4 linked regions of the Azoarcus sp. KH32C genome follow. The protein of the gene in region 4 interacts with the protein of the main gene of each other region in a pairwise test. Links are inferred from orthologs where the notes say so. Each region holds a gene or a part of one and is shown on either strand. Other genes may lie near its edges. The genes, in order: ftsA, ftsZ, AZKH_RS03975 and AZKH_RS00660.

Evidence for each region.
Region 1: the proteins of AZKH_RS00660 (region 4) and ftsA interact in binary tests that used the Escherichia coli proteins (3 or more experiments, as listed by UniProt). The link is inferred for Azoarcus sp. KH32C from one-to-one orthologs.
Region 2: the proteins of AZKH_RS00660 (region 4) and ftsZ interact in binary tests that used the Escherichia coli proteins (3 or more experiments, as listed by UniProt). The link is inferred for Azoarcus sp. KH32C from one-to-one orthologs.
Region 3: the proteins of AZKH_RS00660 (region 4) and AZKH_RS03975 interact in binary tests that used the Escherichia coli proteins (3 or more experiments, as listed by UniProt). The link is inferred for Azoarcus sp. KH32C from one-to-one orthologs.

What each region holds. Positions count from the first base shown.
Region 1 is NC_020516.1:4,130,965-4,134,619, reverse strand. The notes cover bases 656-3,655. They hold ftsA (cell division protein FtsA), read left to right. Parts: upstream 656-1,540; coding sequence 1,541-2,770; downstream 2,771-3,655. Other genes in these bases: ftsZ (cell division protein FtsZ), read left to right, coding at 2,918-3,655; AZKH_RS18450 (cell division protein FtsQ/DivIB), read left to right, coding at 696-1,544; AZKH_RS18455 (D-alanine--D-alanine ligase), read left to right, coding at 656-712. Also shown: more of AZKH_RS18455, read left to right, coding at 1-655. UniProt on the Escherichia coli protein: Essential cell division protein that assists in the assembly of the Z ring. May serve as the principal membrane anchor for the Z ring.
Region 2 is NC_020516.1:4,124,740-4,132,418, reverse strand. Bases 1-2,786 are described here. They hold ftsZ (cell division protein FtsZ), read left to right. Parts: upstream 1-716; coding sequence 717-1,856; downstream 1,857-2,786. Other genes in these bases: lpxC (UDP-3-O-acyl-N-acetylglucosamine deacetylase), read left to right, coding at 2,047-2,786; ftsA (cell division protein FtsA), read left to right, coding at 1-569. Outside these bases: more of lpxC, read left to right, coding at 2,787-2,967; AZKH_RS18430 (hypothetical protein), read left to right, coding at 2,976-3,164; AZKH_RS18425 (DUF721 domain-containing protein), read right to left, coding at 3,161-3,604; preprotein translocase subunit SecA, read left to right, coding at 3,779-6,502; AZKH_RS18415 (HDOD domain-containing protein), read left to right, coding at 6,590-7,679. UniProt on the Escherichia coli protein: Essential cell division protein that forms a contractile ring structure (Z ring) at the future cell division site. The regulation of the ring assembly controls the timing and the location of cell division.
Region 3 is NC_020516.1:868,212-876,103, forward strand. The notes cover bases 2,884-5,882. They hold AZKH_RS03975 (helix-turn-helix domain-containing protein), read left to right. Parts: upstream 2,884-3,892; coding sequence 3,893-4,873; downstream 4,874-5,882. Other genes in these bases: rlmN (23S rRNA (adenine(2503)-C(2))-methyltransferase RlmN), read left to right, coding at 2,884-3,102; pilW (type IV pilus biogenesis/stability protein PilW), read left to right, coding at 3,099-3,896; ispG (flavodoxin-dependent (E)-4-hydroxy-3-methylbut-2-enyl-diphosphate synthase), read left to right, coding at 4,880-5,882. In the rest of the region: nif-specific transcriptional activator NifA, read right to left, coding at 1-1,267; ndk (nucleoside-diphosphate kinase), read left to right, coding at 1,458-1,883; more of rlmN, read left to right, coding at 1,969-2,883; more of ispG, read left to right, coding at 5,883-6,136; hisS (histidine--tRNA ligase), read left to right, coding at 6,148-7,473; AZKH_RS03990 (tetratricopeptide repeat protein), read left to right, coding at 7,460-7,892.
Region 4 is NC_020516.1:142,869-150,584, reverse strand. Bases 2,628-5,450 are described here. They hold AZKH_RS00660 (rod shape-determining protein), read right to left. Parts: upstream 4,650-5,450; coding sequence 3,606-4,649; downstream 2,628-3,605. Other genes in these bases: gatA (Asp-tRNA(Asn)/Glu-tRNA(Gln) amidotransferase subunit GatA), read left to right, coding at 5,067-5,450; gatC (Asp-tRNA(Asn)/Glu-tRNA(Gln) amidotransferase subunit GatC), read left to right, coding at 4,776-5,063; mreC (rod shape-determining protein MreC), read right to left, coding at 2,648-3,550; mreD (rod shape-determining protein MreD), read right to left, coding at 2,628-2,648. Outside these bases: rod shape-determining protein RodA, read right to left, coding at 1-166; mrdA (penicillin-binding protein 2), read right to left, coding at 166-2,127; more of mreD, read right to left, coding at 2,127-2,627; more of gatA, read left to right, coding at 5,451-6,533; AZKH_RS00645 (hypothetical protein), read left to right, coding at 6,536-7,075; Asp-tRNA(Asn)/Glu-tRNA(Gln) amidotransferase subunit GatB, read left to right, coding at 7,100-7,716. UniProt on the Escherichia coli protein: Forms membrane-associated dynamic filaments that are essential for cell shape determination. Acts by regulating cell wall synthesis and cell elongation, and thus cell shape.

The sequences.
Region 1 (3,655 bases), 4.0 Mb from region 4 along the record:
TGGCGGCGAAGACGGCACGGTGCAGGGCATGCTCGAGCTGCTGAAGATCCCGTATACGGGCAGTGGCGTGATGGCATCGGCGTTGTCGATGGACAAGTGGCGTACCAAGATGGTGTGGGCCGCGTGTGGCCTGCCGACGCCTCGTTATGCCATCCTGCATGCGGATTCGGACTGGGACGCGATCGTCGCCGAGCTCGGCCTGCCGATCTTCGTCAAGCCGGTGCACGAAGGCTCGAGCATGGGCGCGACCAAGGTCACCGAAGCCGGGCAGTTGAAAGCCGCGTGGGAACTCGCCGCGCGCTTCGACGACCTCGTGATTGCCGAGGAATTCATCACCGGTGCCGAGCTCACCGCGCCTTTCCTGCATGATCGGGCCTTGCCCCTGATCCGCATCGAGGCGCCGGGCGGCAACTACGATTACCAGCACAAATACTTCACCGACGACACCCGCTACCTCTGCCCCTGCGGGCTGCCCGAGGCGAAGGAAGCCGAGTTGCAGGCGCTCGTGATGAAGTGCGCCCAGGTGCTGGGCTGCCGCGGCTGGGGCCGTGCCGACCTCATCCTGACTGACGACGGCCGTCCCTATCTGCTTGAAATGAACACCTCGCCGGGCATGACCGGGCACTCCCTCGTGCCGATGTCCGCGCGCGTTGCGGGCATGAATTTCACTGAGCTGTGTCTCTCGATCCTCGAGGATGCCCGCCTTGGCTGATTTTCGCCCCCGTACTCCGCTCACCCAGCAGGTCGCCGGCACTGTCGGCGCCTCCGGGCGCGGTCGTACGCGCGAAGGCCTGTGGCAGCGCCCGGCGCTGCTGAACCTGATTTCCGACGTCCTGATGCTGTTTGCGGCGGTGGCGCTCGGCTACGCAGCCGTCGTCTGGTTCCTGTCGCGGCCGCTGTTTCCGCTGCACGAGGTGGTCGTGTTGACCCCGCCCGCGCAGGTGACGACGGCACAGCTCGAATATGTCGCCCGCACCGCGATCCGCGGGAACTTCTTCTCCGTCAATCTTGAAACGGTGCGGGCGGCCTTCGAGAAGCTCCCCTGGGTGCGTCACGCCGAAGTCCGCCGACGCTGGCCGGACGTGCTCGAACTGCGCCTCGAAGAGCATCAGGCGGTCGCCTACTGGACGATCTCCGACAGCGGCGAAACCCAGCTCGTCAATCGCCAGGGCGAGGTCTTCGCGGCCTCCAGCAACGCCGACATGCCGGCGTTTTCGGGTCCGCAAGGCTCGTCAGGCTACGTCCAGGCGAAATACCGCGAGTTTTCGGAAATGATCTCCCCGCTCGGCAAGAAGCTCGTCGCCTTGTCCTTGTCGGCGCGCGAAGCGTGGCAACTGAAGCTCGACGACGGGATGGTGATCATCCTCGGCCGCGATCAGGAAAAAGTGCCCGTCGCCGAACGGCTGACGCGCTTCGTCCGCGCATGGCCGCAGACGCGGGACAAACTTGGAGTAAAGGTGGCGGTAGCGGACCTCCGCTACCCGAGCGGATTCGCCCTCACGCCGGTGGGGGACGTCAAAGCAGCTACTAAAGGCAAGCAATGAGCAAGGAATACAAGGACCTGATCGTCGGACTCGACATCGGCACCTCGAAGGTCACCTGCATGGTGGCCGAGGCGCGACCGGACGGACAGCTGAACGTCGTGGGCGTCGGCTCGCAGCCGACCAACGGCCTCAAGCGCGGCGTCGTCGTCAATATCGAGGCGACCGTCGACGCCATCTCGCGCGTGATCCAGGAAGTCGAGCTGATGGCCGACTGCAAGATCCGCGATGTCTATACCGGCATCGCGGGCAGTCACATCAAGAGCTTCAACTCCAACGGCATGGTCGCGATCAAGGACAAGGAAGTCACGCCGATGGACGTCGAGCGCGTGATCGAAGTCGCCCGCGCGATGCCGATCCCGGCCGAACAGCAGATCCTGCACATCCTGACGCAGGAATTCATCATCGACGGCCAGGGCGGCGTGCGCGAGCCGATCGGGATGAGCGGCGTGAAGCTCGAGGTCAAGGTGCACATCGTCACCGGGGCCGTCTCGGCCGCGCAAAACGTCATCAAGTGCGTGCGCCGCTGCGGTCTCGAGGTGATGGACCTGATCCTGCAGCCGCTCGCGTCGAGCTACTCGGTGCTGACCGAGGACGAGAAAGAACTGGGCGTGTGCCTCGTCGATATCGGCGGCGGCACGACCGACATTGCAGTCTTCACTCAGGGGGCAATCCGTCACACGGCCGTGTTGCCGGTCGCGGGCGACCAGATCACCAACGATATCGCGATGGCCTTGCGTACGCCGACCGCGGAAGCCGAGGAAATCAAGATTAGCCAGGGCATCGCGATGCATACGCTGGCCGATCCCGAAGAAATGATCGAGGTCCCCGGCGTCGGCGACCGTCCGCCGCGCCCGCTGTCGCGCCAGCGCCTTGCGGACGTCATCGAGCCGCGTGTGTCCGAACTGTTCGAGTTGGTGCAGGCCGAGCTACGCCGCAGCGGGTACGAGGAACTGCTGTCGTCGGGTATCGTGCTGACGGGCGGTTCATCTGTCATGCCCGGCATGGAGGAATTGGGCGAGGAGGTGTTTCATATGCCAGTCCGGGTCGGAGCGCCGCAGTACGCAGGCGGCCTCGCCGATGTCGTGTGCCATCCGCGCTATGCCGCCGCGATGGGCCTCGTGATGGAGGGCCACGCGCAGCGCCGTCGCGGGATCATGGCGCGCGAGACACGCAGCGTGCGCCAAGTGTTCGGGCGCATGAAGGCGTGGTTCGAAAAGAATTTCTGAGCGGCTGGCAGAATTTGACAGTCAAATTGAATTAAGGGTTGCGTGCAAAACCCTATTTAGTAGTAGACTTGCTACCCATTACTAGATATAGGCGTTCACGCAACGCAGCATACGGTTAGGGTAGTTCCCTAGGAGGCGAGGCAAGAAATGTTCGAAATCGTTGAAAAGGTGCAGACCGGTACGATCATCAAGGTGGTCGGTGTCGGCGGAGCCGGTGGGAATGCCGTCGATCACATGATCCGGCAGAACGTCCAGGGCGTGGACTTCGTGTCCGCCAACACCGACGCGCAGGCGCTGAGCCGCTGTCTTGCACCGAACAAGATCCAGCTTGGCACTTCCGGTCTTGGCGCGGGCTCCAAGCCGGAAGCCGGCCGCACCGCCGCGCAGGAGTCGCGCGACGCGATCGCTGAGGCGCTCGACGGCGCTCACATGTGTTTCATCACCGGCGGCATGGGTGGCGGCACGGGTACCGGTGCAGCTCCCGTGGTGGCCGAAATTGCGAAGGAAATGGGCATCCTGACCGTCGCGGTCGTGACCAAGCCCTTCGACTTCGAGAATCGCCTGCGCGTGGCCGAGAGTGGCGTTGAAGAGCTGACCCGCCATGTCGACTCGCTGATCGTCGTCCTCAACGACAAGCTGCTCGAAGTGTACGGCGACGACGCCGGCTTCGAGGACTGCTTCCGTTCTGCCGACAACGTGCTGAGCAGTGCCGTGGGCGGCATTGCGGAAATCATCAACGTTCCCGGTCTGGTGAACGTCGACTTCCAGGACGTTCGCACCGCCATGGGTGAAATGGGCCGCGCGATGATGGGTTCGGCCGAAGCCGCCGGCATGGATCGCGCCCGCCTCGCCGCCGAACAGGCTGCCGTCAGCCCCCTGCTGGAA
Region 2 (7,679 bases), 4.0 Mb from region 4 along the record:
CTCAGGGGGCAATCCGTCACACGGCCGTGTTGCCGGTCGCGGGCGACCAGATCACCAACGATATCGCGATGGCCTTGCGTACGCCGACCGCGGAAGCCGAGGAAATCAAGATTAGCCAGGGCATCGCGATGCATACGCTGGCCGATCCCGAAGAAATGATCGAGGTCCCCGGCGTCGGCGACCGTCCGCCGCGCCCGCTGTCGCGCCAGCGCCTTGCGGACGTCATCGAGCCGCGTGTGTCCGAACTGTTCGAGTTGGTGCAGGCCGAGCTACGCCGCAGCGGGTACGAGGAACTGCTGTCGTCGGGTATCGTGCTGACGGGCGGTTCATCTGTCATGCCCGGCATGGAGGAATTGGGCGAGGAGGTGTTTCATATGCCAGTCCGGGTCGGAGCGCCGCAGTACGCAGGCGGCCTCGCCGATGTCGTGTGCCATCCGCGCTATGCCGCCGCGATGGGCCTCGTGATGGAGGGCCACGCGCAGCGCCGTCGCGGGATCATGGCGCGCGAGACACGCAGCGTGCGCCAAGTGTTCGGGCGCATGAAGGCGTGGTTCGAAAAGAATTTCTGAGCGGCTGGCAGAATTTGACAGTCAAATTGAATTAAGGGTTGCGTGCAAAACCCTATTTAGTAGTAGACTTGCTACCCATTACTAGATATAGGCGTTCACGCAACGCAGCATACGGTTAGGGTAGTTCCCTAGGAGGCGAGGCAAGAAATGTTCGAAATCGTTGAAAAGGTGCAGACCGGTACGATCATCAAGGTGGTCGGTGTCGGCGGAGCCGGTGGGAATGCCGTCGATCACATGATCCGGCAGAACGTCCAGGGCGTGGACTTCGTGTCCGCCAACACCGACGCGCAGGCGCTGAGCCGCTGTCTTGCACCGAACAAGATCCAGCTTGGCACTTCCGGTCTTGGCGCGGGCTCCAAGCCGGAAGCCGGCCGCACCGCCGCGCAGGAGTCGCGCGACGCGATCGCTGAGGCGCTCGACGGCGCTCACATGTGTTTCATCACCGGCGGCATGGGTGGCGGCACGGGTACCGGTGCAGCTCCCGTGGTGGCCGAAATTGCGAAGGAAATGGGCATCCTGACCGTCGCGGTCGTGACCAAGCCCTTCGACTTCGAGAATCGCCTGCGCGTGGCCGAGAGTGGCGTTGAAGAGCTGACCCGCCATGTCGACTCGCTGATCGTCGTCCTCAACGACAAGCTGCTCGAAGTGTACGGCGACGACGCCGGCTTCGAGGACTGCTTCCGTTCTGCCGACAACGTGCTGAGCAGTGCCGTGGGCGGCATTGCGGAAATCATCAACGTTCCCGGTCTGGTGAACGTCGACTTCCAGGACGTTCGCACCGCCATGGGTGAAATGGGCCGCGCGATGATGGGTTCGGCCGAAGCCGCCGGCATGGATCGCGCCCGCCTCGCCGCCGAACAGGCTGCCGTCAGCCCCCTGCTGGAAGGCACGGAGCTGTCGGGTGCGCGTTGCGTGCTGATCAACATCACCGCGAGCCGCTCGCTGAAGATGTCCGAAGTCCGCGATGCCGTGAAGACCGTTCAGGCCTTCGCTGCGCCGGAAGCCTTCGTGAAGTACGGCACCGTGTTCGACGAGTCGATGGAAGACCGCATCCGCGTCACCGTTGTCGCAACCGGTCTGGGCGTGCCGCGTGCCGCTCGCCAGCCCGTGATGCAGGTTGTGGCCGGTACCGGTACGTACGGCCCCTCGATGGGCGCCATCGACATGACGAACCTGGACGTTCCGGCGGTGATCCGCCACGGCCGCCGCACGACCGTCGAGGCGATGAGCGCCAACGGCATGGGCACCTACGACATTCCCGCCTTCCTGCGCAAGCAGGCAGACTGACCGGCATTGCCCCGTGCGGGCGTCCGATGCAGACCGCCGCCTCCGGTCTGTATCGGACGCCCGTCGTCGTTTACGTGCCGGCCAAACGGTGGTCCTGACGGGGGCGTCAGGAAGTGTTGCTGCGCCGCAATATTCGCCGCGGCCGGCTTGACGTGCGTGCTAAAATGTTGGGCGAAAAGAGGAAACGAACATGATCCGGCAGCGCACCCTTAAATCCCTCGTCAAAGCCACCGGCGTCGGCCTGCACGGCGGACGCAAGGTCCAGCTCGTGCTGCGGCCGGCTGCTCCCGATACCGGAATCGTGTTCCATCGTGTCGATCTGGATCCGGTAATCGATTTTCCTGCCGATCCGTATTCCGTCTGCGACACGCGGATGTGCTCGGGGCTCGAGCGGAACGGCGCGAAGGTCGGCACCGTCGAGCACCTGATGTCGGCGCTCGCCGGCCTCGGGATCGACAACCTGCATGTTGACGTCGATGCGCCCGAAATCCCGATCCTCGACGGTAGCTCCGGACCCTTCGTGTTCCTGCTGCAGTCTGCCGGAATCGAGGAGCAGAAGGCGCCAAAGCGTTTCCTGCGCGTCAAAAAGCCCGTCGTCTACGAAGAAGGCGACAAGTGGGTGCGGCTCGATCCGTATGACGGTTTCCGCCTGACCTTCTCGATCGTCTTCAACCATCCGGCAATCGACAAGACCTCGACCAGCGTCACGGTGGACTTCGCCGAACAGTCGTACGTGCGCGACATTGCACGCGCCCGCACCTTCGGTTTCATGCAGGATGTCGAGTTCATGCGCGCCAACGGCCTCGCGCTCGGCGGCAGCTTGGACAATGCGATCGTGATGGACGAATACCGCGTGCTCAATGCCGACGGCTTGCGTTACGCGGACGAGTTCGTCAAACACAAGGTGCTCGACGCGATCGGCGATCTTTATCTGTGCGGTCACCCCTTGCTCGCGAGCTACAACGCGCACAAGTCCGGTCACGCGCTCAACAACCAGATTCTGCGCGTGCTGCTCGAAGACCAGTCCGCCTGGGAAATCGTCACCTTCGAACAGGATGCTGCGACGCCTGCGGCCGTGACCCACCAGTTCGCCCTCGCAACCGTTTCCTGACGCGCCAGATGCTGGTCATCCGCATTTTCATGGTGCTGGCGGCGATCGGCATCGGCGGATCAGTCATTGCCTGGATGTTTACGGGCAATGTCCGCTACCGGGCGTGGGCGTGGAAATTCTTTCGCGCGGCGGTCGTGGTGATCTTCGTCTACCTCGCGCTGTTCGCACTCGAACGGGTCTTCGTGCCCTTCGTCTAGGCCTTTTCGTCGCGGCGGCTGCGTGACACGAGCCGTTCCAGCGCCTCGCGTAGCGGCGAATCGGCGGGCAAGGATGCCGAAAAATCCGTCAGGCTGCGCGCTCCGCTCTCCGACAAGCTGCGGGAGGTGACCCGCCGTGCGGGCTCGGGCGCCTCATTGACCTTCACTTTCACCTGGATGGCCGTTACGGGTACGCCGGTGGCGGCGAATTGCGCGGTCAGCGTCGGGGCCATCTGCTTGAGGCGGGCCGCCACGGCCCCTCCGTCGGCGAGCAGCACCAGCGTGCCACTCTTGAGGTTCGCGACCGAGCAAGCCGCCGCGAGCGCCGGCGGCAGGTGCTGTGCGAGCACGTTCTGAAGGCGCATCAGGCGTGCGGCGTGGTCCTGCAATCGCGCGAGTGAGTCGCCACTGCCGAGGTAGCGGTTGATGAGCTGGGTCATGGGGACAAATCGGGGGTCGGTAAGCGATGGTAGGGGGTGGCGGCAGGCAGAGCAAGCGCGCCATCTCCGCAGTTACGGTGAGCCTGCAATTCTCCCTTGCCTGCACGGCACTCAGGGGCTTGCCCTCGGCATGCTAAACTTCCCGCTTTGCCGAATCGAACCCAAAAATTTCTCATGATTTCCGGCCTGCTCAAGAAAATCTTCGGTAGTCGCAACGACCGCCTTGTCCGTCAGTATTCCCAGACCGTCCGGGCGATCAACGCGCTCGAGCCGGAAATTTCAGCCCTGTCGGACGAGGCCCTGCGGGGCAAGACCGCCGAGTTCAAGCAGCGCGTCGCGAACGGCGAGTCCCTCGACAGCCTTCTGCCGGAGGCCTTCGCGGTCGTGCGGGAGGCCGGAAAGCGCGTGCATGGCATGCGCCATTTCGACGTCCAGCTCATCGGCGGCATGGTCCTGCACAACGGCAAGATCGCGGAAATGCGGACCGGCGAGGGCAAGACCCTGGTCGCCACCCTGCCGGCCTACCTGAACGCGCTCGCCGGCAAGGGCGTCCACGTCGTGACGGTCAACGACTACCTGGCCAGCCGCGACGCGGAATGGATGGGGCGCATCTACGGCTTCCTGGGCCTGACCACCGGCTGCAACCTCTCGCGCATGCAGCATGACGAGAAGCAGGCTGCTTACGCTGCCGACATCACCTACGGTACGAACAACGAGTTCGGTTTCGACTACCTGCGCGACAACATGGTCTATTCGACCAGCGAACGGGTTCAGCGCGCGCTCAACTACGCCATCGTCGACGAAGTGGACTCGATCCTCATCGACGAGGCGCGTACCCCGCTGATCATCTCCGGCCAGGCTGAAGATCACACCGAGCTCTACCTGAAGCTGAACCAGGTTGCGCCGATGCTGACGCTGCAGGAAGGCGAGGGCGACAACGTCACCAAGCCCGGCGACTACACGGTCGATCTCAAGGCGCGTCAGGTGTTGCTGACCGAGCAGGGGCATGAGAACTCCGAGCAGATCCTGACCCGCATGGGCCTGCTCGCCGAAGGAACGAGCCTGTACGATCCGGGCAACATCCTGCTGGTCCATCACCTCTACGCGGCGCTGCGCGCGCATGCGCTGTTCTTCAAGGATCAGCACTACGTCGTGCAGGATAACGAAGTCGTCATCGTCGACGAATTCACCGGCCGTCTGATGGCCGGCCGCCGCTGGTCCGACGGTCTGCACCAGGCGGTCGAAGCGAAGGAAGGCGTGCGCATCCAGGCCGAGAACCAGACGCTCGCCTCGATCACCTTCCAGAATTACTTCCGCATGTACGGCAAGCTCTCCGGCATGACGGGTACCGCCGATACCGAAGCCTACGAGTTCCACCAGATCTACGGTCTGGAAACCGTCGTCATCCCGACCAACCGTCCGATGCAGCGCAGGGACGAGAACGACAAGGTCTATCGCACGGCGAAGGAAAAGTGGGATGCCGTGATCGCCGACATCCGCGCTTGCGTCGAGCGCGGCCAGCCGGTGCTGGTCGGCACCACCTCGATCGAGATCAACGAGTTCCTGTCGGCAATGCTTCAGCAGGCGAAGCTGCCGCACCAGCTGCTCAACGCCAAGCAGCACGATCGTGAAGCTGAAGTCGTCGCGCAGGCAGGACGCCCGGGCGTGATCACGATCGCGACCAACATGGCCGGTCGCGGTACCGACATCGTGCTCGGCGGCAGCATCGAGAAGCAGATCGCAGCGATCCGCGACAACGCCGAGCTCGACGGGGCGACGAAGGAGGCTCGCATCTCCGCGATGCGCACGGAATGGAAAGGGTTGCACGAGAAGGTGCTCGCGGCAGGCGGCCTGCATATCGTCGGCACCGAGCGCCACGAGTCGCGGCGTATCGACAACCAGCTGCGCGGCCGCGCCGGCCGCCAGGGCGACCCCGGGAGCTCGCGCTTCTACCTGTCGCTGGAAGATCCGCTCATGAAGATCTTCGCCGGCGAGCGCCTGAACGCCATCATGGTGCGGCTGAAGATGCCGGAAGGCGAGGCGATCGAGCACGGCATGGTCACGCGGTCGCTCGAGTCCGCGCAGCGCAAGGTCGAGCAGCGCAACTTCGACATCCGCAAGCAGCTGCTCGAATACGACGACGTCGCCAACGACCAGCGCAAGGTGATCTACCAGCAACGCAACGAGCTGCTGGAGAGCGAGGACATCTCCGAAACGATCCAGGCCATGCGCCACGGCGTGCTGCAGGACGCGTTCCGCATCTACGTGCCGGCCGACAGCGTCGAGGACCAGTGGGACATCCCGGGCCTGGAGCTCGCGCTGGCGTCGGAATACCAGCTGCGCGTGCCGGTCGGCGAGTGGCTGAAGGCCGAACCGAGTCTCGACGACGAAAGTATCCTGCAGCGCATCGTCGCGACCGCCGACGAGATGTACGCGGCGAAGGTGGCTCAGGTCGATCTGGATGCCTGGCACAAGTTCGAGCGCGACGTGATGCTGCAGAGCCTGGATACGCATTGGCGGGAGCATCTGGCTGCGCTCGACCACCTGCGCCAGGGCATTCACCTGCGCGGTTATGCGCAGAAAAACCCCAAGCAGGAATACAAGCGCGAATCGTTCGAACTGTTCGAGGGCCTGCTCGATACCGTGAGGGGCGACGTTTCCAAGCTCCTGATGACGGTCCAGGTGCGCGCCGAGTCCCAGCTCGATACGATGGAAGAGCCGGCGCTGGACAACGTGCAGTACCACCACGCTGACTACGACGAAGCGCTGGGAGCTGCCGCGGCGGTGGCTGCCGATGTCGGCGTGAGCGTACAGGCCGGGCCGAAGGTGGGCCGCAACGATCCCTGCCCCTGCGGGTCGGGGAAGAAGTACAAGCATTGCCACGGTAAACTGAATTGATGGGGATGGGACGGGCAGGTATCGGCAATGAATGGGTGAGCCTGCGGCAGCCAGTCGCGGGCGAGCCGGGACGGGTACGTCCGCATCATGGCTGGTCCGTCTGAGCCGCAGGGGCGTCGCCCGGCGTCGCCCGCCCTCTTTCCCGAACTCGAGCTCGGGGTCCCGGAGACCCCGGGCCCGGCACGCGAGCCGCGCGCGCTGGGCGAGTGGGTGGCTCATATCCGGGACCAGGAGATGCCTGCTCTCGGGGTGACCATCGAACTCATCCATTCGGTCACTGACGACGAAAAATCGACCACCGGCCGCCTCGCACAGGCGATCCTGCAGGACGTCGCAATGACCGCGCGCGTCCTGAAGCTTGCGAACAGCCCGCTGTACAACCCGACCCACCAACCGGTCAGCACGATCAGCCGCGCAATCGTAGTGCTCGGGTTCAACGCCGTAGCCGAGATCGCGGTTGCGATCCGGGTCATCGACGCGCTGCTCGCCGGCGGCATGCGCGATCGGCTGCTGAACGAGATGGCGCGCGGCTTTCACTCGGCAGTTCAGGCGCGCTCGCTGGCTGCGATGCGGCGCGACCCACGCAGCGAGGAAGTGTTCATTGCGGCGCTGTTGTCGCGTGTCGGCGAGATGGCCTTCTGGTGCTTCGGCGGCAAGGCGGCGCAGCGTCTCGATGCGGCGATGCGGGCAGGCGCCCATACGGCGGAAGAGGCGCAGCTGAATGTGCTGGGCTTTCGTTTGCGCCAGTTGTCGCAAAGCCTCGTGAAGGAGTGGAAGCTCGGGCCTTTGCTCCAGTCGGTCCTCGAAGGGAAGAGTCGGATCGGGCCGACAGAGCAGGCCATCTTGTATGGCGAGCGCCTGGCGACCGAGGCGGAAGGCGGCTGGGATTCGCCCGGCACGCGGCGCCTGATCGGCGAGCTCGCAACCTTCGTCGGGACCACGCCGGAAACGATGCGCGAGGAACTCGCAGCCAACAGCGCCGAGGCCAAGCGCATTGCCGCTTATTTCGGCGCTCCTGAGGCTGGCCGACAGATTCCGCAGGCATCCCCCGAAGGCATTCCGCTCGAGGAGGAGGAAGCGGAAGACCCGGCGCAGAGCCTGCTTGAACCCGACCCGCAGCTCCAGCTCAAGATTCTGCGCGAAATTTCCGGGCGTATCGCGGCGCGGGCTGGCCTCA
Region 3 (7,892 bases), 730 kb from region 4 along the record:
ACTCGCGCACATTCCCCGGCCAATTGCACTGCATCAGGATATCGACCGCGCCCGGCGTGATCGCGAGCTGGCGCCGGTTTTCGGTATTGAAGCGTTCGATGAAGAAATCGACCAGCAGCGGAATGTCGTCCTTCCGCTCGCGCAGCGCCGGCAGGAAGATCGCGACGACATTAAGCCGGAAGTAGAGATCCGCGCGGAACTCGTTCTTCTGCACCATCTCCTCCAGATTGCGGTTCGTCGCCGCAACCAGCCGCACGTCGGTCTTGATCGTCTTGTTGCCGCCGACGCGCTCGAACTCCTGCTCCTGCAGCACGCGCAGCAGCTTCGCCTGGAAGGCGGGCGAGATGTCGCCGATCTCGTCGAGGAAGATCGTGCCCCCGCGCGCCAGCTCGAAGCGGCCCTTGCGTTCCGACGTTGCGCCGGTGAAGGCGCCGCGCTCGTGGCCGAAGAGCTCGGACTCCAGCAGCGTTTCCGGCAACGCCGCGCAATTGAGCTTGACGAACGGACCTTTCACACGCGGCGACAGATAATGGATCGCATGGGCAATCGCCTCCTTGCCGGTGCCGGATTCGCCGCGCAGCAAGACCGTCGCGCCCGACGGCGCCGCCTGATGCACGTCCGCGAACACCTCCTTCATGCGCTTCGAACGGCCCACCACGTTCTCGATGTCGTACTGCCCCTGCAACTGCTTCTGCAGCCGCGCCGACTCCTCGAGCAGCGCCTGCCGGTCCGCGGCGACGGCCTGATGCAGCCGGAAGGTCTGCGCGAGTAGGTTCGCGACCAGCGACAGCATGCGCACGTCGCGCTCGAAATTGACGCTTTCCTCGTCGTCCGGATGGCGATCGGCCGACAGGATGCCGATCACCTCGCGATCCACCTTGAGCGGCACGACGAGGTAGGACACCCCCTTCATCTGCTCGGGGTCGCGCCCCGTGCGATTCGTAAAGTGCGCGTCCCCGGCGATGTCGGGGATCACGATGGGCGAGCCGCTGCGGATCACTTTCGAAATGATCCCTTCTCGCGGATCCAGAATTGGTGCCTCGCTCATCGGCCAGGGTACGCCCGCCGCACCAAGAATGTGCAGCTGGCCGTCCGTCTGCACCAATCCGACCAGCGCGTGCCGCATGTTGAGCTGCGACAGTAGCAGTTGCAGCACCGTCTGGAGACTCTGCCGGAAATCCAGCGAAGAGGTCAGTACCTTGCTGATCTCGTAAATTGTCAGCAAATCGATGTCGGATGAGCGACGATAATTTTGCGCTTGCGTCATCGTAATAACCTTGGTGCGTGTATGGATGCGATGTTGCGCTGCAAGAAGCGCGCCATTGCTTCGGCCTATCAAACCTACGCCCTTGACTTTGTTGTCTTACTGCGAGCCGGGTACGAAAAACTGTTAGAATCGCGAGCTAGGCTTTTTTCGCTTACTTTTTGCTTACCGATTCAAACCGGAGTTTTTCTACATGGCCATCGAACGCACCCTGTCCATCATCAAGCCCGACGCCGTTGCCAAGAATGTGATCGGCAAGATCTACCAGCGCTTCGAAGATGCGGGCCTGAAGATCATCGCCTCGAAGATGGTTCACCTGTCCGAGCGTGAAGCCGGCCAGTTCTACGCGGTCCACAAGGAACGCCCCTTCTTCAAGGATCTCGTGTCCTTCATGATCTCCGGCCCGGTGATGGTGCAAGTGCTGGAAGGTGAAGGCGCGATCGCCAAGAACCGCGACCTGATGGGCGCGACCGATCCGAAGAAGGCCGCTGCCGGCACCATCCGCGCCGACTTCGCCGACTCGATCGACGCCAACGCGGTCCACGGTTCCGACGCTGCCGAAACGGCCGCTGTCGAAGTGGCGTTCTTCTTCCCCGGGATGAACGTTTACGCCCGCTAAGCCTCTCAGGGCTACGCCCGCGCATCGGCCCGCGCACTTCGTGCGTCGCGGGCCGATTGCATTTTGAGGGCAACACAGGAAACACATGGAAACACCGGTCAATCTGCTCGATTTCGACGTCGACGGCCTCGTCGCCTGGTTCGCGGAGCGCGGCGAAAAGCCCTTCCGTGCGCGCCAGGTGATGCACTGGATGCACCGTTTCGGCGAAACCGATTTCGACGCCATGACCGACGTCGCGAAGAGCCTGCGCGCGAAGCTGGCCCAAGAGGCGTGCATTCGCCCGCCACAGGCGATCCGCGACACCGTCTCGCACGACGGCACGCGCAAGTGGTTGCTCGATGTCGGCAGCGCCAACGCCGTCGAGGCGGTGTTCATCCCCGAGACGAACCGCGGCACACTGTGCATCTCCTCGCAGGCCGGCTGCGCGCTCGACTGCGCCTTCTGCTCGACCGGCAAGCAGGGCTTCAACCGCAACCTCACGGCCGCCGAGATCATCGGTCAGCTGTGGCTCGCGAACAAACTGTTGGGCGGCGCCGCGGCCCCGGCGGGAGCCAAGGATGCCGAGGGCGAGCCCGATAACGGCCGAGTGATCAGCAACGTCGTGATGATGGGCATGGGCGAGCCGCTGACGAACTTCGACAACGTCGTCACCGCCCTGCGCCTGATGCTCGACGACCACGCCTACGGCCTGTCCCGCCGACGCGTGACGGTATCGACCTCGGGCATCGTACCGGCGATGGACCGTCTGCGCGACGAATGTCCGGTCGCACTCGCCGTGTCGCTGCATGCGCCCGACGACGCGCTGCGCGACCGCCTCGTGCCGATCAATCAGAAGTACCCGCTGCGGGAGCTGATGGCCGCTTGCCAGCGCTACCTCGAACGCGCCCCGCGCGACTTCGTGACTTTCGAATATGTCATGCTCGACGGCGTCAACGACACCGACGCGCATGCCCGGGCGCTTGTCGCGCTGGTCCGCGACGTGCCGTGCAAGTTCAACCTGATTCCCTTCAACCCCTTCCCGAACGCCGGGTTCGAACGCTCGCACCCCGACCGGATCCGGCGTTTCGCCAGCATCCTGATCGACGCCGGCATCGTCACGACGACGCGCAAGACGCGCGGGGACGACGTCAACGCCGCCTGCGGGCAGCTCGCAGGACAGGTGCAGGATCGCACGCGACGTGTTGTGCGGCTGGCGAAACCGACGGAGGATCGTGCATGAGACGGCTGCTTGCGAAGCTTTCGATGCCCTTGCTCGCCGTGATGCTCGGCGGGTGCGTGAGTACGCGTCCGGGGGCGACCGGCGGCAATGCCGCGCCGCCCGCGTCGGAGTTGCCGGTCAGTGGGGCAGCCGCGAGCGCCAAGGTCCATGTCGATCTCGGCATGGCCTACTTCCAGATCGCGCGCTACGCGGTCGCGCTCGACGAGGCCCGCACCGCGCTGGTGATGGATCCGAACTATTCGCCCACGTACCACCTGATGGCGCTGGTCTACATGTACATCGACGACATGCCTAGCGCGCGCGAAAACTTTCAGCGCGCGCTGTCGATGGCGCCCAACGATCCCGAATACAACAACAGCTACGGCTGGTTCCAGTGCGTGAACGGGAACTTCAGCGACGGTCTCGAGCGGCTGGCCATAGCGGCGCGCAACCCCTATTACCGCACGCCCACACGGCCCTATACCAATGCCGGGCTCTGCTATCTCGCCAAGGGGGACGAGGCGGCGGCGGAAACGGAGTTGCGGCGCGCCGTCCAGCTCGATCCGTCGAACCGCTCCGCGATCTATCAACTGGCCGGGATCGCGTACCGCCGCGGCGCGTATGAGGTCGCCAACACCTATCTTGTGCAATTGCACCAGGAAGGCGAACCGACCGCCGCGTCGGCCTGGCTGGGACTGCGCACCGCGCGTCGCCTCGGCAACCGCGATGCCGAGGCGAGCTACGCCGCCCAATTGCGGGGGCGTTTCGCCGACAGCCCCGAATTTCAAGCGATGACTCAGGGAAAGTACGAGTGACCGAAGTGCATCTGGATCCGCAGGCCGGCGCCGAGCCCTCCGGCGGCGCTGAAGCGATCGGCCTGGAATTGCGTCGTGCGCGTGAGGCGCGCGGTGAAACCCCGGGCGACGTCGCGCTGGCCCTCAAGCTGACCGGGCGCCAGGTCGAGGCGATGGAGGCCGGGCGGCTCGAACTGTTGCCCGGCGCCGCCTTCGCGCGCGGCTTCCTGCGCAACTATGCCCGCTATCTCGGGCTCGACCCGGTCGCCTTGCTGGCGGGCCTCGATACCGAAAAAGCGTCGCGCTCCATCGATCTCGCCCCGGTCTCGAACGCCGAGGGCATCATGCCGACCGGCGGCGGCTCGCGTGCCGTCCGAGTTCCCGCGGTCCTGAGCGGCATTGCGCTCCTGATGCTGATCGGCGGCTGGTATTTCGACTGGTTCCGGATGCCGAAGGAACCGGAAGCGGTCGTTGAATCGGCGGCCCCGACACCGCAGATCATCGCTCCTTCGACTTCCGAGTCCGCAAGCGCGACTGCGTCCGCCGACGCCTCGGCCGCTGCTCCTGCGGCGGTCCCGGTAGCGCCCGTGCCGCCCGCGGCGGTGCCTCCGGTGGCGGTTGCTGTCATGCCGCCCGCGCCTGTTGTTCCGGTCGCTCCGCCTGCGCCGGCCGCCCCCCCGTCGCAGACCGCCACCCCGTCGCAGACCGCTGCAGCCCCGGTGCCCGCTCCTGTCGTGACGCCCGTCGCCCACGCCGACGGCGTGCAGCAACTGGTCTTCCGTTTCGAGGGCGATGCGTGGATCGAAGTGCGTGACGCGAGCGGCTCGATCGTCTTTTCCGGAGTCAGCCAGGCGGGCTCCCGCCGCACCGTGCAGGGGCGGCCGCCCTTCGCCTTGGTCGTCGGGAATGCCCGCCAGGTGGCCCTCGAATATCGCGGCAAGCCCTACGACCTGCTGCCGCACGTACGTGTCAGCGTCGCGCGCCTGACCCTGGAGTGATCTGAATTGGCTACGCCCGTTATCTCCGAAGGCCTCGCCGGTCCGCTGTCGCGCCGTAACACGCGCTCGGTCCGCGTCGGCCGCGTCCTGATCGGCTCCGACGCGCCGGTCGTCGTGCAGTCGATGACCAACACCGACACCGCCGACGTGCTCGCGACCGCGATGCAGGTCGCCGAACTCGCGCGCGCCGGCTCCGAACTCGTCCGGATCACGGTCAATAACGAAGAGGCGGCGCGGGCCGTCCCGCACATCCGCGACCGCCTGCTCGCACTCAACATGGACGTCCCGCTCGTTGGCGACTTCCACTACAACGGCCACCGCCTGCTCGCCGACCACCCGGCCTGCGCCGAGGCGCTCGCCAAGCTGCGCATCAACCCCGGCAACGTCGGGGCCGGCACGAAGCGCGACCCGCAGTTCGCTTCCATCGTCGAGATCGCCTGCAAGTACGACAAGCCGGTGCGCATCGGCGTCAACTGGGGCAGCCTCGACCAGTCCGTGCTCGCACGCGTAATGGACGAGAATGCGAAGCTCGCGAACCCGCGCGACGCCGGTGCCGTGATGCGTGAAGCCCTCGTCGTCTCCGCCCTCGAATCCGCGGCCAAGGCCGAGGAATACGGCCTGCCCGGCGATCGCATCATCCTGTCGGCCAAAGTCTCGAGCGTGCAGGACTTGATCGCGGTCTACCGCGACATGGCGCGCCGCTGCGACTACCCGCTGCACCTCGGCTTGACCGAGGCCGGCATGGGCTCGAAGGGCATCGTCGCCTCGACCGCCGCGCTCGCTGTGCTGCTGCAGGAAGGCATCGGCGACACGATCCGAATCTCGCTGACCCCCGAACCCAACGGCAGCCGTACGCAGGAAGTCGTCGTCGCGCAGGAGATCCTGCAGACGATGGGGTTGCGCGCCTTCACACCGATGGTCACGGCCTGCCCCGGTTGCGGCCGCACCACCAGCACCTTCTTCCAGGAACTCGCCTCGGGCATCCAGGGCTACGTGCGCGATCAGATGCCCGTTTGGCGCGAGCAATACGACGGTGTCGAGAACATGACGCTCGCCGTCATGGGCTGCATCGTCAACGGCCCCGGCGAAAGCAAGCATGCCAACATTGGCATCTCGCTGCCCGGCACCGGCGAAACCCCCGCGGCGCCGGTCTTCGTCGATGGTGTCAAGACCGTCACCCTGCGAGGCGACAATATTGCGGCCGAATTCAAGGCCATCGTCGACAACTACGTCTCCACCAAATACACCAGAAAGGCGGTTTGAACCGTCCCGATATGACCGAAAAGACCGAGAAAAAAGCGAAGCAGCAGACCCTGCAGGCCGTGCGCGGGATGAACGACATCCTGCCCGACGAGGCCGAAGCCTGGGAACACTTTGAAGACATCGTGCGCGACTGGCTGCGCAGCTACGGCTATCGCCCGATCCGCATGCCGATCGTCGAGCCGACGCCGCTCTTCAAGCGCGCCATCGGCGAAGTCACCGACATCGTCGAGAAGGAAATGTATTCCTTCGAGGACGCGCTCAACGGCGAACATTTGACGCTGCGCCCCGAAGGCACGGCGTCCTGCGTGCGTGCGATCATCCAGCACAACCTGCTGCATGTCGCGCCCCTGCGCCTGTACTACCACGGGCCGATGTTCCGCCACGAGCGTCCCCAGAAAGGGCGCTACCGCCAGTTCCATCAGATCGGCATCGAAGCGCTGGGCTTCGACGGCCCCGACATCGACGCCGAGCACATCCTGATGTGCGCCCGCCTGTGGGAAGACCTGGGGCTCGACGACGTGCGCCTCGAACTCAATTCGCTCGGCTCCGCCGAGGAGCGTGCGGCCCACCGTGCCGCCCTGATCACCTACCTCGAAGGGCATCGGGATCGCCTCGACGAAGACGGCAAGCGCCGCCTTTACACGAATCCGCTGCGCATCCTCGACACCAAGAACCCCGAGCTGCAGGACATCGTCGAAGCGGCGCCGAAACTGATGGACTACCTCGGCGAAGAGTCGCTGAAGCACTTCGACGGCGTGCAGACGCTGCTCAAGGACGCTGGCGTCCATTACCGGATCAACCACCGCCTCGTGCGCGGCCTCGATTACTACAACCGCACCGTGTTCGAGTGGGTCACGACGCGGCTCGGTGCGCAGGGCACGGTCTGCGCCGGGGGCCGCTACGACGGCCTCGTCGAACAACTCGGCGGCCGTCCCGCTCCCGCTGCCGGCTTCGCGATGGGCGTCGAACGCCTGCTCGCGCTGTGGCGCGAGAGCGGCGCGCAGGTCGATGCCGCGGTGCCCGACGTCTACGTCGTGCATCAGGGCGAGCAGGCCCAGCGGCTCGCCTTCCGCGCCGCCGAAGCGCTGCGCGAGCACGGATTCGCCGTCCTGACGCATTGCGGCGGCGGCAGTTTCAAGTCGCAGATGAAGAAGGCCGATGCCAGCAAGGCGCAGCTCGCCGTGGTGATCGGCGAAGACGAGGCCGCCAGCGGCGAAGTCGGACTCAAGCCCCTGCGCGGCCCCGGCGGCCAGCAACGGGTCCCCCTCGAAGGCGTCGCCGATGCGGTGGCGGCATGCCTGTTCATTGACGAAGAGGAAGAAGATGGCGGCATTTGACCTGGACGAACAGGAACAGATTTCCGAACTGAAAGCCTGGTGGACGCAGTACGGCAAGCTGATCACGACCCTGGCGGTTGCCGCGGCGCTCGCCTCCGTCGGCTGGCAGGGCTACCAGTACTACCGCAACAAGCAGGGCGCAGAAGCCGGCGCGCTGTACTTTGTCGTGCAGCAGGCGGCGCAGCGCGGTGACGCGCAGAAGGCGCGCGAGGCGGCCGGCCAGGTGATCGAGAAGTACTCGGGCACCGTCTATGCCGAAATGGCGGCGCTGACTTCCGCCGGCGCGCAGATGGCTGCCGGCGATGCCAAGAATGCCAAGCTGCAACTCGAATGGGTGCTCGACAAGGGCAGCGATCCGGCGCTGAAGGATCTCGCCCGCCTGCGTCTCGCGTCGCTGTTGCTCGACGACGGAGCCTACG
Region 4 (7,716 bases):
CGACGAGGATGTTGATCTCGAGCGCGACGAGGCGGTCCGGCGACGCGCTCATCAGCACGATGTAGGCGTAGGCCATCAGCGCCGCGAGCATGAAGAACAGCGGCCGGTCGATCGGCCGCAGCACCGCCTGCACGATGTCGCGCACATGGAAGTTGCCGCGGTTCATCAGCGTCCCTCCGAATCGTTGCCGAAGAACCCCGGAACGGCGGGGGCGTCGTGCTCGGCCGGATCGTGGCGGTCATCGCCTTCGTCGACCGCCCCGGCATCCTCGCCCGCCGGCTGGTTCGGACGCTTGCCGAGCAGGTGGAAGTCGATCACCTGGCGCGCGATCGGCGCCGCCGACTGTGCACCGAAACCGCCGTTTTCGACCAGCACCGCCATCGCGATCGTCGGCTTGTCGGCCGGCGCGTAGGCGATGAACCACGAGTGGTCGCGCAGCTTCTCGGTCACGCGCCCGGCGACGTACTTCTGACCGTGCAGCGAGAACACCTGCGCGGTACCGGTCTTGCCGCCCACCGAATAGGGTGCCCCGGCGAAGGCGCGCGCGCCGGTACCGGCCTTGTTCACATCAACCATCGCCTGGCGCACCGCGGCGAGGTACTCCGGCTTGATCTGCACCTGGCGCAGCGGCTCCGGCGCGACCGGCCGTCGCTCGCCGGTGACGGGATTGACGACGTTGCGTACGAGGTGCGGGCGGAACACCTTGCCGTCGTTGATGACCGCCGCCAGTGCGTTGGCGAGCTGCAACGGCGTGTAGGCGTTGTAGCCCTGGCCGATGCCGACCGAGATCGTCTCGCCGCCGAACCACTTCTGGTGTTCCTTGTTGCGGAAGCGCTTCTTCTTCCACTCCGGCGTCGGCAGCACGCCTTCCGCTTCGCCATTGAGGTCGATGCCGGTGCGCGAGCCGAAGCCCAGCGGACGCATGAAGTTCGCGATGCCGTCGATGCCGAGGTCGTTGGCGAGCTGGTAGTAATAGGTGTTGCACGACACGACGATCGACTTGCGCAGATCGACCGTGCCGTGTCCGCCGGGCTGATCGTCCATGTAGCGATGGCCGGCGAACATGAAGTAGCCCGGGTCTGAGATCGTCTGCGTGATCGTGCGCTTGCCCGCCGTCAGACCCGCGAGCGCCATGAAGGGCTTGAAGGTCGAGCCCGGCGGATAGGCGCTGAGGATCGCGCGGTTCACGAGCGGATGGTCCGGCGACTCGTTGAGCGCCTTCCAGTCGTCGTTCGAGATGCCGTCGACGAAGAGGTTCGGGTCGAAAGTGGGCTTCGACACCAGTGACAGGATGCCGCCGGTAGCCGGGTCGATCGCGACGAGCGCGCCGCGCCGGTTGCCGAACGCCGCTTCCGCGACCTTCTGCATCTCGATATCGAGCGTGAGCTCCAGGTCGTTGCCCGGCACGCCGGGAACGCGCGCGAGCTGGCGCACCGCGCGCCCGCCGGCATTGACCTCGACCTGCTCGGCGCCGGTCGCGCCATGCAGTTCGGCCTCGTAGCTCATCTCGAGCCCGCCCTTGCCGATGTAGTCGGAGCCGCGGTAGTTCGCCGTCAGGCCCTGGTCCTCGATGCGGTCCTGGTCGCGCTGGTTGATGCGCCCGATGTAGCCAATCACGTGCGACGCGAGCTCACCCTGCGGGTAGTCGCGGAAGAGGCGCGCCTGCACCTCGACCCCGGGGAAGCGATAGCGTCGCGCGATGAAGCGGGCAACCTCCTCCTCGGTCAGGCGCGTGCGGATCGGCAGGCTCTCGAAGTTCTTGCTGTCCTCGAGCAGCTTGCGGAAGCGCCGCCGGTCGCGCGGTTCGATCTGGATGATCTCCGACAGCGCATCGATCGTCGCGTCGAGATCCGCGACGCGCGAAGGCGTGATCTCGAGCGTGTACGCCGCGTAGTTGCGCGCGAGCGGCACGCCGTTGCGGTCGACGATAGCCCCGCGGCTGGGCACGATCGGCAGCAGCGCGATGCGGTTGTCCTCGGCCCGCGTGTGGTAGTAGTCGTAGCGGACGACCTGCAGGAAATAGAAGCGCGCCGCGAGGACGCCGAAGCAGACCATCACGAACAGGCCCGCCACCAGGACGCGGCGGCGGAAACTCGCCAGTTCCTCGTCGGGAGTACGGAATTCCATCAGATCGGCCGGTTCTCGTCGCGCTCGACCGGCTGGTACTGCGGCAGCAGCAGCAGGAAGTTGAGCGGCACCCACAGCACGATGCTCGTGAAGCTCGACAGGAAGTACCACCAGCCCGGGAATTCGGCTCCAGCGAGCAGGCGCACCAGCACCATGATCACCTGCGCCGCCAGCAGCATCGGCAGCACGTGCAGCGCCTGTTGCGGCGGCGGGAACCACAGCACGCGGCGCGACACCGAGGTCGCGAGGTAGCACAGCACGACATAGGCGAGCGCGTGCTGCCCCATCGCCGCGCCGTGGCCGATATCGACCAGCAGCCCGAACACGAAGCCCGCGCCCATTCCCGCACGCAGCGGTTCGCGGATTGCCCAGAAGGTCAGCACCAACGCGACCCAGTCGGGCACGCCGGGCAGCAGTCCGGTCGGGATATAACTCAGGCCAAGCGCGACAATCAGGCTCAGATAGACGAACCAGGTGCGCGCGGGCAGCAGGATGCGGCGGGAACGGTGGGTCGGCTGCATCAGCGAACCTTCTTGCGCGGACGCGTCGGGGCGGCTTCGGGTTCGGGGGCGGGACGCGGCGGCGGCAGCTCGGCGCGCGTCAGCACCAGCACCTGGGTCGTGCGCTCGACGCCCGCCACCGGCTCGCAGACGACCGCGGCGAAAGTCGGCGAATCGCGGTCGACACTCACGACGTCCGCAACCGGCAAGCCGGGCATGAAGAGCCCGTCGAGCCCCGAGGTCACGAGGCGGTCGCCGGGCTTGATGTCCGCGCCGGACAGCGTGAAGCGCAGCTCCAGCCGTCCCTGCCCGGCCCCGGTCAGCACGCCGCGCAAGCCGTTGCGCGACACGACCACCGGCACCGCCTGGTCCTTGTCGGTCAGGAGCGTCACTTCGGCCTGCACCGGATAGACGCGGCTCACCTGCCCGATCATGCCCTGTTCGTTCACGACCGCCATGCCGGCCTCGATGCCTTGCTGACTGCCGCGGTTGAGGATCACCTTGCGCGAGAAGGGGTCGGGCGCGTCATAGAGGATTTCCGCGGCCACGCTGCGCGAACCGAGCGCCTGAGACATGTCGAGCATCGCACGCAGATGACGGTTCTCTTCCTCGATTTGGTCGAAACGCAGCAGGCGCTGCGCCGCCTCGACCTGGCTCTGGCGCAGCATCGCATTCTCCTTCTGCACGTCGACCAGCGTCGCGAAATAAACCGCTGCATTGCGAAGGAAATCCGCCGGCGCGGCGGCCGCGACCTGCAGCGGATAGGTCGCCACCGACAAAGCCTGGCGCACGACTTCGAGATAACGGAAGCGCAGGTCGGCGACGAGCAGCACCAGACACACGGACACGAACAGGAACAACCGCACGAGCGGCGTGGGTCCTTGCCGGAATATAGGAGGGGCCTGGTGGCCGACCAGCGACATCGTGAACGTCTACGGCGCGTGGCGGCAGGCACCCGGCCCGCCGCTGCTGCGCAACTTACTCGGAGGCGAAGATGGAGCCCAGCTTGTCCATCTTCTCCAGCGCCATGCCGCAACCCCGCGCGACGCAGGTGAGCGGCTCCTCGGCGACAATCACCGGCAACCCCGTTTCTTCCATCAGCAGGCGGTCGAGGTCGCGCAGCAGCGCGCCACCGCCGGTCAGTACCATGCCGCGATCGGCAATGTCGGCACCCAGTTCGGGCGGGGTTTGTTCGAGGGCGATCTTCACCGCCGAGACGATCTGGTTCAGCGGTTCGGTCAGCGCCTCGAGGATTTCGTTCGACGAGATCGTGAAGCTGCGCGGAATGCCTTCGGCGAGGTTACGCCCCTTGACTTCCATCTCGCGCACTTCCGAACCGGGGAAGGCCGAGCCGATTTCCTTCTTGATGTTCTCGGCGGTCGTGTCGCCGATCAGCATGCCGTAGTTGCGGCGGATGTAGTTGACGATCGAATCGTCGAACTTGTCGCCGCCGACGCGCACGGAACCGGCGTAGACCATGCCGCCGAGCGAGATCACGCCGACTTCGGTCGTGCCGCCGCCGATATCGACCACCATCGAGCCGGTCGCGTCCGATACCGGCAGGCCCGCGCCGATCGCCGCCGCCATCGGCTCCTCGATCAGGTAGACCTGGGAGGCGCCCGCCGCGAGGGCCGCGTCGCGGATCGCACGGCGCTCGACCTGGGTCGAACCGCAGGGCACGCAGATGATGATCCTCGGGCTCGGCGAGAACATGCGCGAATCGTGCACCCGTTTGATGAACTGCTTGATCATCTGCTCGGTCACAACGAAGTCGGCGATCACGCCATCCTTCATCGGCCGGATCGCCGTGATGTTGCCCGGGGTCTTGCCCAGCATCTGTTTCGCCGCATGCCCGACCGCCTGGATCGTGCGCTTGGCGTTCGGACCGCCTTCGGTGCGGATCGCCACCACCGAGGGCTCGTCCAGCACGATGCCCTTGCCGCGCACGTAGATCAATGTGTTCGCGGTACCAAGGTCGATGGCCAGATCGTTGGAAAAATAGGAACGCAGGAAACCAAACATGGGGAAAATCCCGAAACCGGTGAAGATGGGGGTAACGCTGGAAGGGGCGGGGTGCCCGGCCGGACTAGCGGCAAACGAGTATGATAACCTACAAACCTTTGTGAATTAAGCGGGTTTTGTTACCTCATGTCGCTTTCTCCTGAACAGGTCCGGCGCATCGCCGGACTCGCGCGGATCGAACTGGCCGACGACGACGTCGAAGCCACGCGCGCCAAGCTGAATGGCATTTTCGGCCTGATCGAACAGATGCAGGCGGTCGACACCAGCGGCGTCGAGCCGATGAGCCACCCGCAGGATCTCGCCCAGCGCCTGCGCGACGACGTCGCCACCGAAACCGACCGCCGCGAGGCCTTCCAGGCTGTCGCGCCGCAGACCGAAGGCGGCCTCTACCTGGTCCCCAAGGTCATCGAGTAAGCCATGATCAACGCCAGCCTCACTGAATTGCGCGCCGCGCTCGACGCAAAGAAGATCTCCAGCGTCGAACTCGCGACCCTCTTCCTCGACCGCGTCGAGAGCCGAAACGCCACCCTCAACGCCTTCATCACCGTCGACCGTAACGGCGCGATCAAGGCCGCCCAGGCCGCCGACGAGCGCATCGCCGCCGGCAACGCCGGTCCGCTGACCGGCATCCCGCTCGCGCACAAGGATGTCTTCTGCACCGAAGGCCTGCTCACGACCTGCGGCTCGAAGATGCTGTCGAATTTCGTCAGCCCCTACGACGCCCACGTGGTCAGCCTGCTCAAGACCGCCGGTGCGGTCACGCTTGGCAAGACCAACATGGACGAGTTCGCGATGGGCTCGTCGAACGAGAACTCGCACTACGGCCCGGTCAAGAACCCGTGGGACACGACGCGCATTCCGGGCGGCTCGTCCGGCGGCTCGGCCGTCGCCGTCGCCGCGCGCTTGGCCCCGATTGCAACCGGCACGGACACCGGCGGCTCGGTGCGCCAGCCCGCCGCCCACACCGGCGTCACCGGCATCAAGCCGACCTACGGCATCGTCAGCCGCTACGGCATGATCGCCTACGCGAGCTCGCTCGACCAGGGCGGCGCCTTCGGGGCCTCGGCCGCCGACTGCGCCCAACTCCTGACTGCGATGGCGGGCTTCGACGAACGCGACTCGACGAGCCTCGACCGCCCCGCCGAAGACTACACGCGCGAACTTTCCGCCTCCGCCTCGGGCGACAAGCCACTCGCCGGCCTGCGCATCGGCCTGCCGCGCGAATTCTTCGCCGAAGGCATGGCCGACGACGTGCGCGCTGCGGTCGATGCCGCGCTCGACGAATATCGCAAGCTCGGCGCGACCACCGTCGAGGTGAGCCTACCGAACGCCAAGCTCGCGATCCCCGCCTACTACGTGATCGCCCCGGCTGAAGCCTCGAGCAACCTGTCGCGCTTCGACGGCGTGCGCTACGGCCACCGTGCCGCCGAATACCGCGACCTCGCCGAGATGTACGCGAAGAGCCGCGCCGAAGGCTTCGGCGCCGAGGTCAAGCGCCGCATCCTCGTCGGCACCTACGTGCTCTCGCACGGCTACTACGACGCCTACTACCTGCAGGCGCAGAAGCTGCGCCGGCTGATCGCGCAGGATTTCCAGGCCGCCTTCCAGCAGTGCGACGTGATCGCCGGCCCGACCAGCCCGACCACCGCGTGGGCGATCGGCGAAAAGGCCGACGATCCGGTGCAGATGTACCTGTCGGATATCTATACGATCGCCGTGAACCTCGCCGGCCTGCCCGGCCTGTCGCACCCCTGCGGCTTCGGCGCCGGGAAGCTGCCGGTCGGCCTGCAGTTGATCGGCGACTACTTCGGCGAATCGCGCCTGCTCGCGACCGCGCACCGCTTCCAGCAGGCGACCGACTGGCACCTGCGTCGCCCGGGCTGATCGTGCTCCGCCGCACCTGCCGCCTCGCAGCCAGGCCTACGGCGCTCGTCGCCGCCCTGCTGCTGGGCGCCTGCGCGACGCCGCCTGCGCACCGCCCCCCGTCGCCGACGCCTGCACCGTCCGTCAAGCCGGATAGCGGACCGCCGGTCGAGCCGGAGGAACGGCCGACCGAAACGCACGGCCGCCTCAAGCCGATGCCGATCCGTCCGCTGAGCATCAAGACGGACTGCCGTTTCAAGGACGAGGTTGGCTACAGCGCGGCCACGGTGCTCGACATCAGCTACTCGCAGGTCCGCGCCTTCGCCGCCACCGTCGACGTCCCCAAGCACGGCAGCTGTCATTTCGACTTGGCTGATTTCGAGCAGATCCACAAGGACACCCACGTCGAACTGCACGCGAAGGACGGCTGCACGGTCAGGGTGTGGGAGCAGGGCCCAAAAGTCACCGTCGCCTTCTCGGACTGCGCCAACCGGTGCGCCAAAGGGACTTTCGATTATGTCTGGCCGATCATCGTGGATCGGCCGAGCGGTCGCTGCTACTGACCGCCAAAAACAACGGATACGATAATGAGCAGAACGGATTGGGAAGTCGTCATCGGCCTGGAAGTCCACGCCCAACTCAACACCGCCTCGAAGATTTTCTCCGGCGCCAGTACCGCCTTTGGCGCCGAGCCGAACGTACAGGCCTGTGCCGTCGACATCGCACTGCCCGGCGTGCTGCCGGTGCTCAACCGCGGCGCCGTCGAACGCGCGATCCGCTTCGGACTCGCAATCGGCGCCGAAGTCGCGCCGAAGAGCGTGTTCGCGCGCAAGAACTACTTCTATCCGGACCTCCCGAAGGGCTATCAGATCAGCCAGTTCGAGCTGCCGGTCGTGCAGGGCGGCGCAATCACGATCCGCGTCGGCGAAGGCGACAAGGCGTATGAAAAGACCGTGCAGCTGACCCGCGCCCACCTCGAGGAAGACGCCGGCAAATCGCTGCACGAAGACTTCCACGGCATGAGCGGCATCGACCTCAACCGTGCCGGCACACCGCTCCTCGAGATCGTCTCCGAGCCCGACATGCGTTCCTCGGCCGAGGCCGTCGCCTACGCCCGCGCGCTGCACGCGCTCGTGCGCTGGATCGACATCTGCGACGGCAACATGCAGGAAGGCTCCTTCCGCTGCGACGCCAACGTTTCCGT